DNA from 3 places in the Nesterenkonia aerolata genome. Region 2 is predicted to be linked to each of the others. Evidence: riboswitches for the same ligand, from Rfam matches in the RefSeq annotation. Region 2 holds a riboswitch; each other region holds the start of a gene.
What was found. Region 2 has a riboswitch for S-adenosylmethionine ahead of RIL96_RS05445 (methionine ABC transporter ATP-binding protein). Riboswitches for the same ligand answer to the same signal wherever they lie in the genome.
Positions count from the first base shown of each region.

Region 1: another riboswitch for S-adenosylmethionine. It lies ahead of RIL96_RS12060 (O-acetylhomoserine aminocarboxypropyltransferase/cysteine synthase family protein); the one in region 2 lies ahead of RIL96_RS05445 (methionine ABC transporter ATP-binding protein).
Region 3: another riboswitch for S-adenosylmethionine. It lies ahead of RIL96_RS01430 (O-acetylhomoserine aminocarboxypropyltransferase/cysteine synthase family protein); the one in region 2 lies ahead of RIL96_RS05445 (methionine ABC transporter ATP-binding protein).

Region 1 is NZ_JAVKGR010000021.1:3,385-7,654, reverse strand. Features, by position in the region: gene RIL96_RS12075 (M48 family metalloprotease) at 1-149, opposite strand, end outside; gene RIL96_RS12070 (YajQ family cyclic di-GMP-binding protein) at 160-648, opposite strand; gene RIL96_RS12065 (cobalamin-independent methionine synthase II family protein) at 902-2,137, shown strand; SAM riboswitch class IV at 2,223-2,339, shown strand; gene RIL96_RS12060 (O-acetylhomoserine aminocarboxypropyltransferase/cysteine synthase family protein) at 2,405-3,931, shown strand; gene RIL96_RS12055 (cystathionine gamma-synthase) at 3,928-4,270, shown strand, end outside.
Region 2 is NZ_JAVKGR010000004.1:83,313-87,582, reverse strand. Features, by position in the region: gene RIL96_RS05455 (MetQ/NlpA family ABC transporter substrate-binding protein) at 1-694, opposite strand, end outside; gene RIL96_RS05450 (methionine ABC transporter permease) at 743-1,405, opposite strand; gene RIL96_RS05445 (methionine ABC transporter ATP-binding protein) at 1,405-2,232, opposite strand; SAM riboswitch class I at 2,236-2,359, opposite strand; SAM riboswitch class I at 2,521-2,637, shown strand; gene RIL96_RS05440 (ABC transporter ATP-binding protein) at 2,648-3,562, shown strand; gene RIL96_RS05435 (aliphatic sulfonate ABC transporter substrate-binding protein) at 3,580-4,270, shown strand, end outside.
Region 3 is NZ_JAVKGR010000001.1:308,906-313,175, forward strand. Features, by position in the region: gene metX (homoserine O-acetyltransferase MetX) at 1-514, opposite strand, end outside; gene RIL96_RS01430 (O-acetylhomoserine aminocarboxypropyltransferase/cysteine synthase family protein) at 577-1,911, opposite strand; SAM riboswitch class IV at 2,036-2,168, opposite strand; gene RIL96_RS01435 (acetyl-CoA C-acetyltransferase) at 2,312-3,496, opposite strand; gene RIL96_RS01440 (CoA-acylating methylmalonate-semialdehyde dehydrogenase) at 3,603-4,270, shown strand, end outside.

The sequences.
Region 1 (4,270 bases), on a different contig from region 2:
GCCACTGAGACCAGGCCGATGCCGGCGAAGAGGACCAGGAAGAAGGAGTTTCCGGAGGAGTAGGCCAGGATCGCGCCGATGGCCAGCAGCAGCCCGAAGAGCAGCGAGAGCAGCCCGATGGTCCGTAGTCGTCCGTTGTGATGGCTCACTGGGGCCTCCTCATCGCATGTTCACGAACTGCAGGGCGGCGTCGTCGAAGTCCTTGAGCAGGGCGATCACCGACTGCAGATTATCCCGGGACTTCGAGGTCACGCGCAGCTCATCACCCTGGATGGTGGCCTTGACCGACTTGGGCCCCTCGTCACGGATGATCTTGGAGATCTTCTTCGCCGTCGGCTGATCGATCCCCTCCTTGATCAGGCCCTCGATGCGGTATTCCTTGCCGGAGGCGTAGGGTTCGCCGGAATCGAACGCCTTCAGGGAAATCCCGCGTTTGATCAGCTTCGAACCGAAGACGTCCGCCACCGCTTTGACCCGCTCCTCAGAGTTGGCGCGCATCAGGATCTTCTCTCCGGAGAAGTCGATCTCCGCCCCGACCCCTTTGAAGTCGTAGCGCTGGGCGATCTCCTTCTGCGCCTGGTTCAGCGCATTGGCGACCTCCTGCTTATCCACAGTGGAGACGATGTCGAAGCTTGAGTCCTTGGCCATAGGGATCCTCCTCGTGAAGTCAGGGAGACGGCGAGGCGGACGGCGGATTTCGCCGCCGAGGTGCCGTCGTCGGTGTGGTCAGCTCCTGCGCCCCAGTCTATGGCGCGAGCCTCGACGGCTCCTGGGTTCTTCGCGGAAGGCGGACTGGCGGGTGCCTTGCGGTGCACCGGCGTGATACAACTGACAAACAGTTGAACATAAATTTCAACGCCGATCACATAGACCGAACATGTGCCACGAAGGAGGCTCCACTATGCCGCAGACCCCCGACCCCACTGAGCAGATCCTGGTCACCCATGCCGGTTCGCTGCCCCGCACCGAGGAGCTGATCGCCGCCAATGCTGCCCGGGAGTTCGCCGACGACGGCCTCACCCTGATCCGTACCGAGGAGTTCGAGCAGCGCCTCTCCGCCGCCGTCGCCGACATCGTCGCCCGGCAGCAGGCGGCAGGCATCACGGTTCCCGGCGACGGCGAGTACGGCAAAGCGATGAGCCAAGCCACCGACTACGGCGCCTGGTGGTCCTATATCTTCCAGCGCGTGGAAGGTCTGGAGGTCACCGGAGAGGACATCTTCAGCCAGCCGAACGTCGAATCGTCCCCCGGTGAGATCCAGCTGACCAGCTTCCCGAACCGCCGGGACTGGGTGCGGTTCCAGCAGGCCTATCAGGACCCGGAATCCGGCATCGGCACCGGCAACACCGCCACCCCGTTCCCCGCCACTGTGGGCGAATTGGCCTATACGGGGCAGGAGCAGATCGCCTCAGACATCGCGAACTTCCGGGCCGGTCTCGACGCCGCCGGACTGGAGACCGGATTCATGACCTCGATCGCGCCAGGCTCTGGTGCGCGCATCGCCGACCGGCACTACCGGGACGAGGAGGCACACCTCTACGCTTGGGCCGAGGTGCTGCGGGAAGAGTATCGGGCCATCATCGACGCCGGGCTGATCCTGCAGATCGACGATCCCTCGATCGCCGAGAACTGGGACCAGATCACCCCGGAGCCCAGCATCGAGGACTATCGGCGCTTCACCCAGCTGCGCGTCGAGGCCATCAACTACGCTCTGCGCGGCCTCCCGCAGGAACAGGTCCGCTTCCACCTGTGCTGGGGCTCCTGGCACGGCCCCCACACCACGGATATCGAGTTCCGGCACATCGTGGATCTCATGCTGCAGATCGACGCGAAGTACTACTCCTTCGAGGCCGCCAACGTCCGGCACGAGCATGAGTTCACCGTCTTCGACGACGTCGAGCTGCCCGAGGGGAAGGTCATTCTGCCGGGCATCGTCTCCCATGCGACGAACGTCGTCGAGCATCCGGAGCTGGTGGCCCAGCGGATCATCCGTTTCGCCGAGCGGGTGGGGCGGGAGAACGTCATCGCCTCCACCGACTGTGGCCTCGGCGGGCGCATCCATCCGCAGATCGCCCAGGCGAAGCTGGAAAGCCTGGCCGAGGGCGCGCAGCTGGCCACCGCGCAGCTCTTCCGCTGACCTCCATCGCGCTCCCAAGAGATGAACACTCTGCCCCTCATGTGCTGTCAATGTTCATGATTCGGTGGTAGTGTGACGGTCTAAGGATCACGAGCACCGGTCTCCAAGGCTCTGGCCGACCGGTCGGCAACCCTCTCGCTGTGGCGGGGTGCCCCAGATGACGATCCGGCTGCGTGCACACCGCACGTGGTAAGCATGGCGCTCTCGGCGGGCCCGGAACACTGGTGACGGGCCCCTGCGCCCCCACTCGAAGGAGGGGGTCCAGTGATGGCTGACCCGCATTCCACATCCCATTCATCACCGAGGTCTTCAGCGGGGCCTGCCTCCCCGAACACGCCGGGGCAGCACACGCTCCACCGTGATTCCGGGGCCACGGCGAAGATCCATGCGGGCACCGGCGCTGAGCCGGCCGGAACCCCCGTGGTGGCCCCGGTGCACCTGAGCGCGGCCTATGAGTTCGCCACTCTGGCCGAGGCCCGGGAGCGCTTCGCCCAGCGCAGTCCGGGGCTGACCTACTCGCGGACGGGCAATCCCACAGTGGCCCTGTTCGAACGGCGCATCGCTGCGTTGGAAGGCGGCGTCGGCGCGGTAGCCACAGCCTCTGGGCAGGCCGCGCTGAGCCTCACGCTGCTGGCCCTGGCGGGCCGGTCCGGGCAATCTCCCGACGGCGAACCCGACCCGGGGGTCTCCGCCGGTCATATCGTCGCCTCTGAGCGCATCTACGGGGGTACCGCAGACCTGCTCAACGACACTCTGGCCGAAGCCGGCATCGAGGTCACCTGGGTGGACCCGCATCATCCGCAGAGCTGGCGGCAGGCGATCACCTTCCGCACCCGGGCGCTGCTGGTGGAGTCCATCGGCAACCCACACGCCGACCTCCCGGACATCCCGGCGCTGGCAGAGATCGCCCACAGTGCCCAGCTGCCGCTGGTCGTGGACAACACGCTGGCCAGCCCGCACCTGCTGCGTCCGGGTCAGCTCGGTGCCGACCTGGTGGTGCATTCCGCCACCAAGTACCTCTCCGGCGGCGGTACCGTCCTGGGAGGAGCTATCGTCGACACCGGCCGGTTTACGCCCTCGGCCGACCCGCAGCGCTGGCTCCAGCTCACTACGGCCCGCCGCCGCTTCGGAGGCCGGTCACTGGTGGCGGCCCACGGGGACCACGGTGCGCTGCTGCACCTGATCCGCGCCCAGCTGCTCAACGATCTCGGCCCCACGCTGGCGCCCTGGAATGCCCAGCAGCTGCTGGAGGGCATCGAGACCCTCGACGTCCGGATGGAGCGCCACTGCCGTTCCACCGAGGAGCTGGCCCGGCGGCTCGAGCGGCACCTCGCGGTGGAGACGGTCCGGCATCCCAGCCTGCCCGCGTCTCAGGATGCGGCCATCGCCCAGCGAGACTTTCCCCGCGGTGCCGGTGCCGTGCTGTCCTTCGAGCTGCCGGAGCGCGCCGACGTCGAGCGGTTCTTCGACTCCCTGACCCTGGTCAAGCTCGCCGCGAACCTCGGTGATGCGCGGACCCTGGCCTGTCATCCGGCGTCGATGACGCATTGCCGGCTCAGCGAGGAGCTGCGCGCCGCCGGTGCGATCACCGAGCAGACGGTGCGGTTGGCGGTCGGACGGGAGGACGTCGAGGACATCTGGGCTGACCTCGCCTCCTCCCTCGAGGCGGCGCTCGGGCACAGACCCCAGGAGGAGCACAGGCCCCAGGAGGGGCCCGGCTGGCAGACCGCGCAGCAGGGCAGCGGATTCGACGTCCGTGACGAACTGCGCATCCTGGAAGGAGTCCGCGCATGACGACGCTCCCTGACCTCGGCCTCGACGTCGTCCGCCCGGGATTCCGCACCTCGGCGGTCCACGCCGGGCAGGAACCCTGCGGCCTGACCGGCGCCGTGGTTCCGCCCATCTACCAGACCTCCACGTTCACGCAGCCCGGAGTGGACACCTTCTACACGGGATATGAGTACTCCCGCGGGGCGAACCCCACCCGCAGTGGTCTCGAGACCCAGCTGGCCGCGCTGGAGGGCGGTGCCCGCGGTTTCGCCTTCGCCTCCGGGATCGCCGCCGAGGACGCGCTGCTGCGGGCGGTGCTGCGCCCGGGCGATACCGTGCTGGCCGCCGCCGAGACCTACGGCG
Region 2 (4,270 bases):
GCGCGGTCCCTTCGACGTCATAGTCAGCCTCAGCCACTAACCGGGCAAAGGCAAAGGCTGCGTCTACATCAGGCAGACTCTGCGGTGTGGACTGCTGATCCACTTCGATGAACTCGATATTCCGCGGATTGTCCGTGATATCTGATTGAGAGAGATCGGTGACATCCTGGGATTCATCGACCTCGATCAGCCCCTCATCAGCTAACATCTTCAACGCACGGCCGTTGTTGGAGGTATCCACGGGAATTGCGATCTGCGCGCCCTCTGGAATCTCATCTACGCTGTCATGCTCCAGCGAAAAGATGCCGCTGGGCGCGTAATACACCGAGAACGCCGGAGTGACCTCCGTGTCGTTGTCCTCGTTGAACTGCCGCAGATATGAGATGTGCTGGAAGAAGTTCGCGTCGTACTCGCCCTGGGCGACGGCCTGGTTCGGCTGGATGATATCGGTGACATAGGTCGTCTCCAACGTCCACCCGTCCTCCTCCAACTGCTCCTTGACCAATTCCGTGGGCTCCTGGAACGGAGCAGACTCCGTGACGATCATGGTGATGGTGCGGTCGTCATCACCGGCCAGGCCGCATCCGGTGAGACCGAGCACGGACGCCGCAGCAGCACCGGCAAAGATGTGACGCCGCGCGTGGCGGGGTACAGAATCCCCGGCAGAAGGGGCGGAAAAGGCAGCAGAAGACATAGGGGATCTCCCTTTGAGAAGGAAACGAGCGAAAACGAGGCGCCGGGTTCAGAGGCGCTTATCGGTGAGCCGGGACAGCGTGGTCCCGCCCCACTGCACCAGCGTCACCAGCAGCAGCATCAGCACGATGGCCACCAGCATCACCGGCGTCTCATAGCGGTAGTAGCCGTAGCGGATGGCGAAGTCACCGATTCCGCCTCCGCCGACCAGCCCCACCATCGCCGAATAGGAGATGAAGCTGACCGTGGTGATCGTGATAGAGCCGATGATGGCGGGCTTCGCGTCCACCAGCAGCACATTGCGGATGATCTGGCCGCGTGTGGCACCCATCGCACGCGATGCCTCCACTGCACCGGTGCCCAGCTGGGTCAGGTTCTGCTCCACCAAACGGGCGAAGTAGGGGATCGCGTTGACCGTCAGCGGAACGATCGCCGCGGCCGTTCCCACTGTGGTGCCGACCAGCAATCGGGTGAACGGGATAATCGCGATCAGCAGGATCAGAAACGGAAAGGACCGCACCATATTGACCAGCCCGCTGACCACCGCGTGACGCTTCGGCAACGGCGCGATCCCGCCCGGCGCATGGTTGAACAGCCAGATCCCGATCGGCGTGCCGATGAGCACCGCCAGCGGAATGGCCACACCGACCATCGCGAAGGTCTGCAGCATCGCGACGAGGAGCTCACCGCGCAGTTCCACGATGCGTTCCATCAGCGCACCACCTCCAGCAGAGCCTCTGACTGCGCGGTGGACTCGACATCGGTGGCGGGCCTGCGGTCCACAGAGATCCCGTCGCTGACCAGATAACGGCCGATGCTGGTGGCCGGGTCGAAGGACCCCGACAGCAGATCCTGCGCGCCGAAGCGTTCCACTACTCTGCCGTCCTCCATGACCGCGACATCATCGGCCAGCGCCTTGATGACCTCCATCTCATGGGTCACGATCACCACAGTGATGCCGAACTCACGGTTCACATCAGCCAGGTACTGCAGCACCGAGGCCGTGGTGAAGGGGTCCAATGCGGAGGTGGGCTCGTCACAGAGCAGCACCTCCGGCTCCGGAGCCAGCGCCCGAGCGATCGCTACCCGCTGCTTCTGCCCACCCGAGAGCTGAGCCGGGTAGGCGGAGGCCTTACCGGAGAGATCGACGATCTCCAAGGCCTCCGCGGCCCGCCGGCGCCTGACCGCACGGTCCCTGACCCCCGCGAATTTCAGTGCAAGCTCCACGTTCTGCGCGGCGGTCAGATTGTTCACCAGATTGAAGCCCTGGAAGATCATGCCGATCTGATGCCGTGCACGCCGTAGGCCCTCATCACCGAGCCCGGTGAGCACCGTGTCACCCACCTGCACCTCACCCGAGCTGGGACGCTCCAGCAGGTTGATGTTTCGCAACAGCGTGGACTTCCCCGCTCCGGAGAATCCGATGATGCCCTGAATGCGTCCGCGGCCGACCTCGAGGCTGACGTCATAGACGGCGGTGACCGGCCCCCGCCCGCGAGTGGCGGCGAAAGTGGTCGTGACATGGCGCAGTGAGATCATGATCCTCCATCGGTCCCGGCGGTAGCACCGTGACCGATGCGCCTGCGGATCAAAGCCGCGGAAGAAGGCGCTCGGCAGGTTGCTGCGACGTCGTCGAGCCGGGTCTCTCGGTCGCTCTGGATGGTTTGCGAAGCTGGACAACTCTAGGCATGCCAGCACCGTTTCCGTCAATACGTTCAGAGCAGGAGTCCGCAATATTCGTCATAAATGTTCACTCACCAGGCTTCAGACTGACGTACCGCCCGTCGAGTTGCTGCACCACAGAACAGCCGCGTAGAGTCGCTGTCCGTACCATCCAGAGCGGCTGAGAGATCTGGCTCGACGACGCCGCAGCAACCGCCCCCTCCTCCCTGGCTCCGAACAGGTGAGGGCCGGGAAAGGTGCTACCGCCAGGACCGATGGGAGTGAGTGCTCTATGGGTTCGTCCACGCTGACCTACACCGACCGTGCCGCCGCAGGCTCCGCTGCGGATTTCTCTGACGACTCCACCCCTGAGACCAGCGGGTCCCTCGGAGTCACACTGCGCGGACTCGGCCGCCGCTTCGACGGGCGCACTGTGCTGCGCGACGTCGACGTCGACATCCGCCCCGGTGAGATCCTCGCCGTCCTCGGAGCCTCGGGCTGCGGGAAGTCCACCCTGCTGCGGGCCGTGGCCGGGCTCGACACCGGCTTCACCGGTCAGGCTCAGATCGCCGGGCAGGCGGTGAGCCGCTACGACGAGCGCACCGCGGTCGGGTTCCAGGAACCTCGTCTGCTGCCCTGGCGCACAGTGCGCGCCAACGTGGCTCTTGGTCTGCCCCGCGGCACCCCGAAGGCTCAGGGCCGCGAGCGCGTCGACGAGCTGCTGCGGCTCGTCGGCCTGGCGGAACGGGCTGACCTGCGCCCACGGGAGATCTCCGGGGGCATGGCCCAGCGCGCCTCCCTGGCTCGCGCTCTCGCCCGGCGCCCCGGAGTACTGCTGCTCGATGAACCGTTCGGCGCACTCGACGCCCTGACCCGGCTGAAGATGCAGGACCTTCTGCTGGACATCCACGCTGAGACCGGCACCACCGTTCTGCTGGTGACCCATGACGTCGATGAGGCGCTGCACCTGGCTGACCGGATTCTACTGCTCGGCGCTGACGGCACCGACCGCGAGGGTGCCGGTGTGGCTCAGCTGCTGGAGATCACCAACCCCCGCCCCCGGGACCGCGGTTCAGCGCACCTGGCCGCACTGCGCGGCGCCCTGTTGGAGGGCCTCGGCGTCGAGGGCACTACCGCTGCGGACACCACTGCAGAAACCGCTGCGGAGACTACTGGGGGCGCCACTGGAGAAGGAGCGCACCGTTGAGCGAGAGGACACACCTGATGACGGCCAGACGCCGCACCAGAACCGCGGCAGTGCTCGGGCTCAGCGCCCTGTTGGCCACCGCCTGCGTCGACGGGGAAGGCCCCGCGGACGAGGAGGACTCAGACCTGAGCACTCTGGATATCGACTGGGCCACCTATAACCCGCTCAGCCTCATCATTCGAGACCAGGGGTGGCTGGAGGAGGAGCTCTCCGAAGAGGGGATCGACGTCAACTGGGTGCAGTCCCAGGGCTCGAACCGCGCCCATGAGAATCTGCGCGCCGGCGCTGTCGACTTCGGCTCCTCCGCCGGGTCGGCAGCCCTGCTCAACCGGGCCAATGGCTCCGCGGTGAAGACCGTACTCATCGCTGACCAGCCAGAATGGACGGCGCTGGTCTCCACGGCGGACTCCGATGTGGAGACCGTCAGCGATCTCGAGGGCGCGACCGTAGCAGCGACCGCGGGCACTGACCCGTATTTCTTCCTCTTCCAAGCGCTGGAGGCCGAAGGACTGGAGCCCGGTGACGTGACAGTGCAGAACCTGCAGCACGCCGACGGTCGGACGGCTCTGATGAACGGGGATGTGGATGCCTGGGCGGGGCTGGACCCGATCATGGCCTCCGCTGAGCAGGAGGGCGCCGAACTGTTCCGGCGCGAGGTGGACTTCAACACCTACTCCGTGGTGAACAGCACTGAGGACTTCATCGAAG
Region 3 (4,270 bases), on a different contig from region 2:
ACGTCGCGGCCCATTCCAAGGAGCGGGCACCACCCATCGAACCCCCGATCACCGCGTGCAGTCGGGTCACACCCAGAGCACGGAGCAGACGCTCCTCCAGACAGACGGTGTCACGGATGGTGACGAAGGGAAACCGCGAACCCCAGGGACGGCCGTCGGGATCCGGGGACGCCGGGCCGGTGGAGCCGTAGCAGCCGCCGACCATGGCCGGAGCGATGACGAACCAGCGGTCCGTGTCCAGGGGCCTTCCCGGGCCCACCAGCTCCTCCCACCACCCGGTGCTCGGGTCCGCCTCAGTGGCGGCCACATGGGAGTCACCGGTCAGCGCGTGGGCCACCAGTACCGCGTTGTCACCAGCCGCATTGAGCCGCCCCCAGGTCTCATAGGCGATCTCCACCTGAGGTAACGCACCACCGGCCTCGAACGTGTAACCGCCGACGTCGAGCACCTGCAGGGCTCCGGCAGGGCGGTGGCCGAAGTCGTTCAAAGTGGTGGACAGCACCGGTGTGCTCATCGTCTGTGGAATCCTCTGCTGGTAGGTCCGTCGGGCAGGTCTGCGTGGCTGTGCTCAGTGGCTCAGTCCTCGGCCGAGGCACCGGCGAGCGCCTGGTCCAGATCCGCGAGGATGTCATCGATATGCTCCAGCCCCACGGACAGTCGCACCATTCCCGGTGAGACTCCTGCGGCCCGCTGGTCCTCCTCGCTGAGCTGGCTGTGCGTGGTCGAGGCCGGGTGGATCGCCAGAGAACGGACGTCACCGACGTTGGCCACCAGGGAATGCAGCTGCAGCGCGTCCACCAGGCGCTGTCCAGCCTCAGCGCCACCGCGGACCTCAAAGGCGAGCACCGAGCCGACGCCGCGTGGCAGGTACCGGCGCGCCTGTTCATGGCAGGGGCTGGATGCCAGACCGGCATAGTTCACCCGCTTCACCGCCGGGTGGGCCTGGAGATGTTCGGCCACGCGCTGAGCGTTGGCGACGTGGCGCTCCATGCGCAGGCTCAGCGTCTCCAGCCCCAGGTTGATCTCGAAGGCGTTATGCGGTGACAGTGCTGGCCCCAGGTCACGCAGCAGCTGGACCCGCGCCTTCATGATGTAGGACAGGTTCACCCCGAAGGCCCCGTCAGCACCGAGATCACGACCGAAGACCAACCCGTGATAACTCTCATCGGGCTCGGTGAAACCGGGGTACCGCTCCGGGTAACGCGTGTAGTCGAACCGGCCGGAGTCGACGATGATCCCCGCGATGGCCGTCCCGTGACCGCCCAGGAACTTCGTCGCCGAATGGACGACGACGTCGGCGCCGTGTTCGATCGGCCGGATCAGGTACGGAGTGGTCAGCGTCGAGTCGATGATCAGCGGCACGCCCAGCTCATGCGCGGCAGAAGCCACGGCTTCGATGTCGAGGACGTCACCGCGAGGGTTGGCCACCGCCTCTCCGAAGAACGCCGCCGTGTTCTCTTTGGCGGCCGCGCGCCAGGATTCGACGTCATCGGGGTCCTCGACGAAACTGACCTCCACGCCGAGCTTGGGCAGCGTGTGCTTGAACAGGTTCTGCGTGCCGCCGTAGAGCTGCGGGGAGGCCACCACATGGGCGCCGGCCTCAGCGATGTTCAGCAGCGCCAGCGTGGTGGCCGCCTGCCCGGAACCCACCGCTAGGGCTCCCACGCCCCCTTCGAGGGCGGCGATCTTGTTCTCCACGGCCTCCACCGTCGGGTTGGTCAGCCGGGAGTAGATGGGACCGAGCTCCTCCAGGCCGAAGCGCCGGGCCGCGGACTCGGTGCTGGGGAAGACGAAGGACGTGCTCTGCTGGATAGGCAGAGCACGGGCGCCGGTGTGCGGATCCGGCTCAACACCAGCGTGGATCTGGAGGGTCTCAAAGCGATGGGCAGACTGTGCCGTGCTCTCAGTCATGTGGCGTCTCCGTTCGGTCCGGTCCCTGGGGGTAAGGACCCGACCTCCGACGACGCGGAGCCCTCCGGCCCTGCCCCATGGACGTGGCATCTCATGGACTGGCGTGGGGCCGCACTGACGTGGAGGCCCGCGCTTGCCTCACCGGTACTGCGGAATGTCCGCAGACCGGTCAGGCCAGGTCGTCACCCGGGGCACCCCACCGCGAACTGGAGGGTTGCCGGCCAGCAAACCGGGGTTTCGCGCTGGCACTCTTGACCTTAGGAATCAGTGTGCCCGGGAAACCCCCTCAGGGCAACCCGGGCACACCCCACTGCACGTTTATCCGAACTCTCTGCAGAATCCGTGCCTTATAGAGGCCGGATTACGCAAGCGATTCGGATAAACGTGCGGTGCGGGGGTATCAGGGGACGCGGACGATGAGGGCGTCGCCCTGGCCGCCTCCACCGCAGAGAGCCGCCGCACCAGTGCCCCCGCCACGGCGCTTGAGCTCCAGCGCCAGATGCAGCAGGATGCGCGCACCGGACATACCGACCGGGTGCCCCAGGGCGATCGCGCCGCCGTCCGCGTTGACCTTTTCGGCCTCGACGCCCAGCTCCTCGGCAGAGGCCAACCCGACGGCGGCGAACGCCTCGTTGATCTCGATCAGATCCAAAGCACCCGGCTCAACACCCTCCTTCTCACAAGCGCGAGCAATGGCACGGGCCGGCTGCAGCTGCAAGGAGGAATCGGGACCGGCGACCATCCCGTGAGCACCGATCTCTGCCAACCACTCCACGCCGAGCTGCTCGGCCTTCTCCTTGGACATCACGACCATCGCACAGGCGCCGTCGGAGATCTGTGAGGCTGAACCGGCCGTGATCGTACCGTCCTTGGCGAAGGCCGGACGCAGCCGTCCCAAGGACTCCGCCGTCGTGTCACCCCGCACACCCTCGTCAGCACTGATCCGCACCGGCTCACCCTTACGCTGGGGCACCTGCACCTCGACGATCTCCTCGTCGAAGCGGCCCGCCTGGGCCGCATCAGCGGCACGGCGGTGCGAGGCCGCCGCGAACTCATCCTGCTGCTCACGGGTATAGGCCCGTTCACCACTGTTGCAGGATTCGGTCAGCGCGCCCATGGACTGATCCGTGGCTTGGTCCCAGAGCGCGTCATAAGCCATGGAATCCACCAGGGTGGCGTCACCATAGGTGATCCCGGTCCGTGACTTCGGTAGCAGATGCGGCGCCTGAGACATCGACTCCATCCCCCCGGCGACGACGATCTCGCACTCCCCCGCCCGGATCATCTGATCGGCCGTCGCCACCGCATTGAGTCCGGAGAGGCAGACCTTATTGATGGTGATCGCCGGCACCGAGGCCGGAATCCCTGCCGCCAACGACGCCGTGCGCGCGGCATTCTGCCCCGTGCCGGCCTGGATGACCTGCCCCATGATGACGTAGTCGACATCATTGCCGGAGACTGCCGCGCGGTCCAAAGCGCCGCTGATCGCCACTGCGCCGAGGTCAGCGGCCCGCAGAGTGGAGAGACCACCGAGCAGCTTGCCGATGGGAGTACGGGCGCCGGAGACGATGACGGTGGATGACATGGGCGGGACCTCCAGAAATAGTTGCACGTCCAATAATCTCTCGCTAGATTACCAACGAGACTCAGCTCACACACTATTCCAGCCTCGAGGCGGAGGAGAAGCTTCTATGCACCAGGTGACGCACTTCATCGACGGACAGCGCACCGAGGGAACCTCGGGCCGCACGAAAGAGGTCTTCAACCCGGTCCAGGGCGCGCCACAGGCCACTGTGCCGCTGGCCGATGAAGCCGAGGTCGACGCCGCCATCGCCTCCAGCCAGGCCGCCTTCGACGGCTGGTCCTCGATGAACCCCCAGCGCCGCGGGCGCATCCTGCTCAAGTGGGTGGATCTGATCTACACCCACATGGATGAGCTCGCCGAAACGCTCTCCAACGAGCACGGCAAGACCTTCCCCGACGCCAAGGGTGACATCCAGCGCGGCGTCGAAGTCGTCGAATTCGCCGCCGGCGCTCCCCACCTGCTCAAGGGCGAGTTCTCCTCCGAGGTGGCCCGCGGGGTCGACGTCCACTCCCTGCGTCAGCCCCTGGGCGTGGTCACCGGCATCACCCCGTTCAACTTTCCGGCGATGATCCCCCTGTGGAAGGCCGGCGTCGCCCTGGCTGCGGGCAACACCTTCGTGCTGAAGCCTTCTGAGCGTGACCCCTCCGTGCCGGTGCGCCTGGCCGAGCTCGCCGTCGAGGCCGGGATGCCCGCCGGCGTGCTCAACGTCATCCACGGCGACAAGACGGCAGTGGACACGCTCATCGCCGACGAGCGGATCAAAGCGGTCGGCTT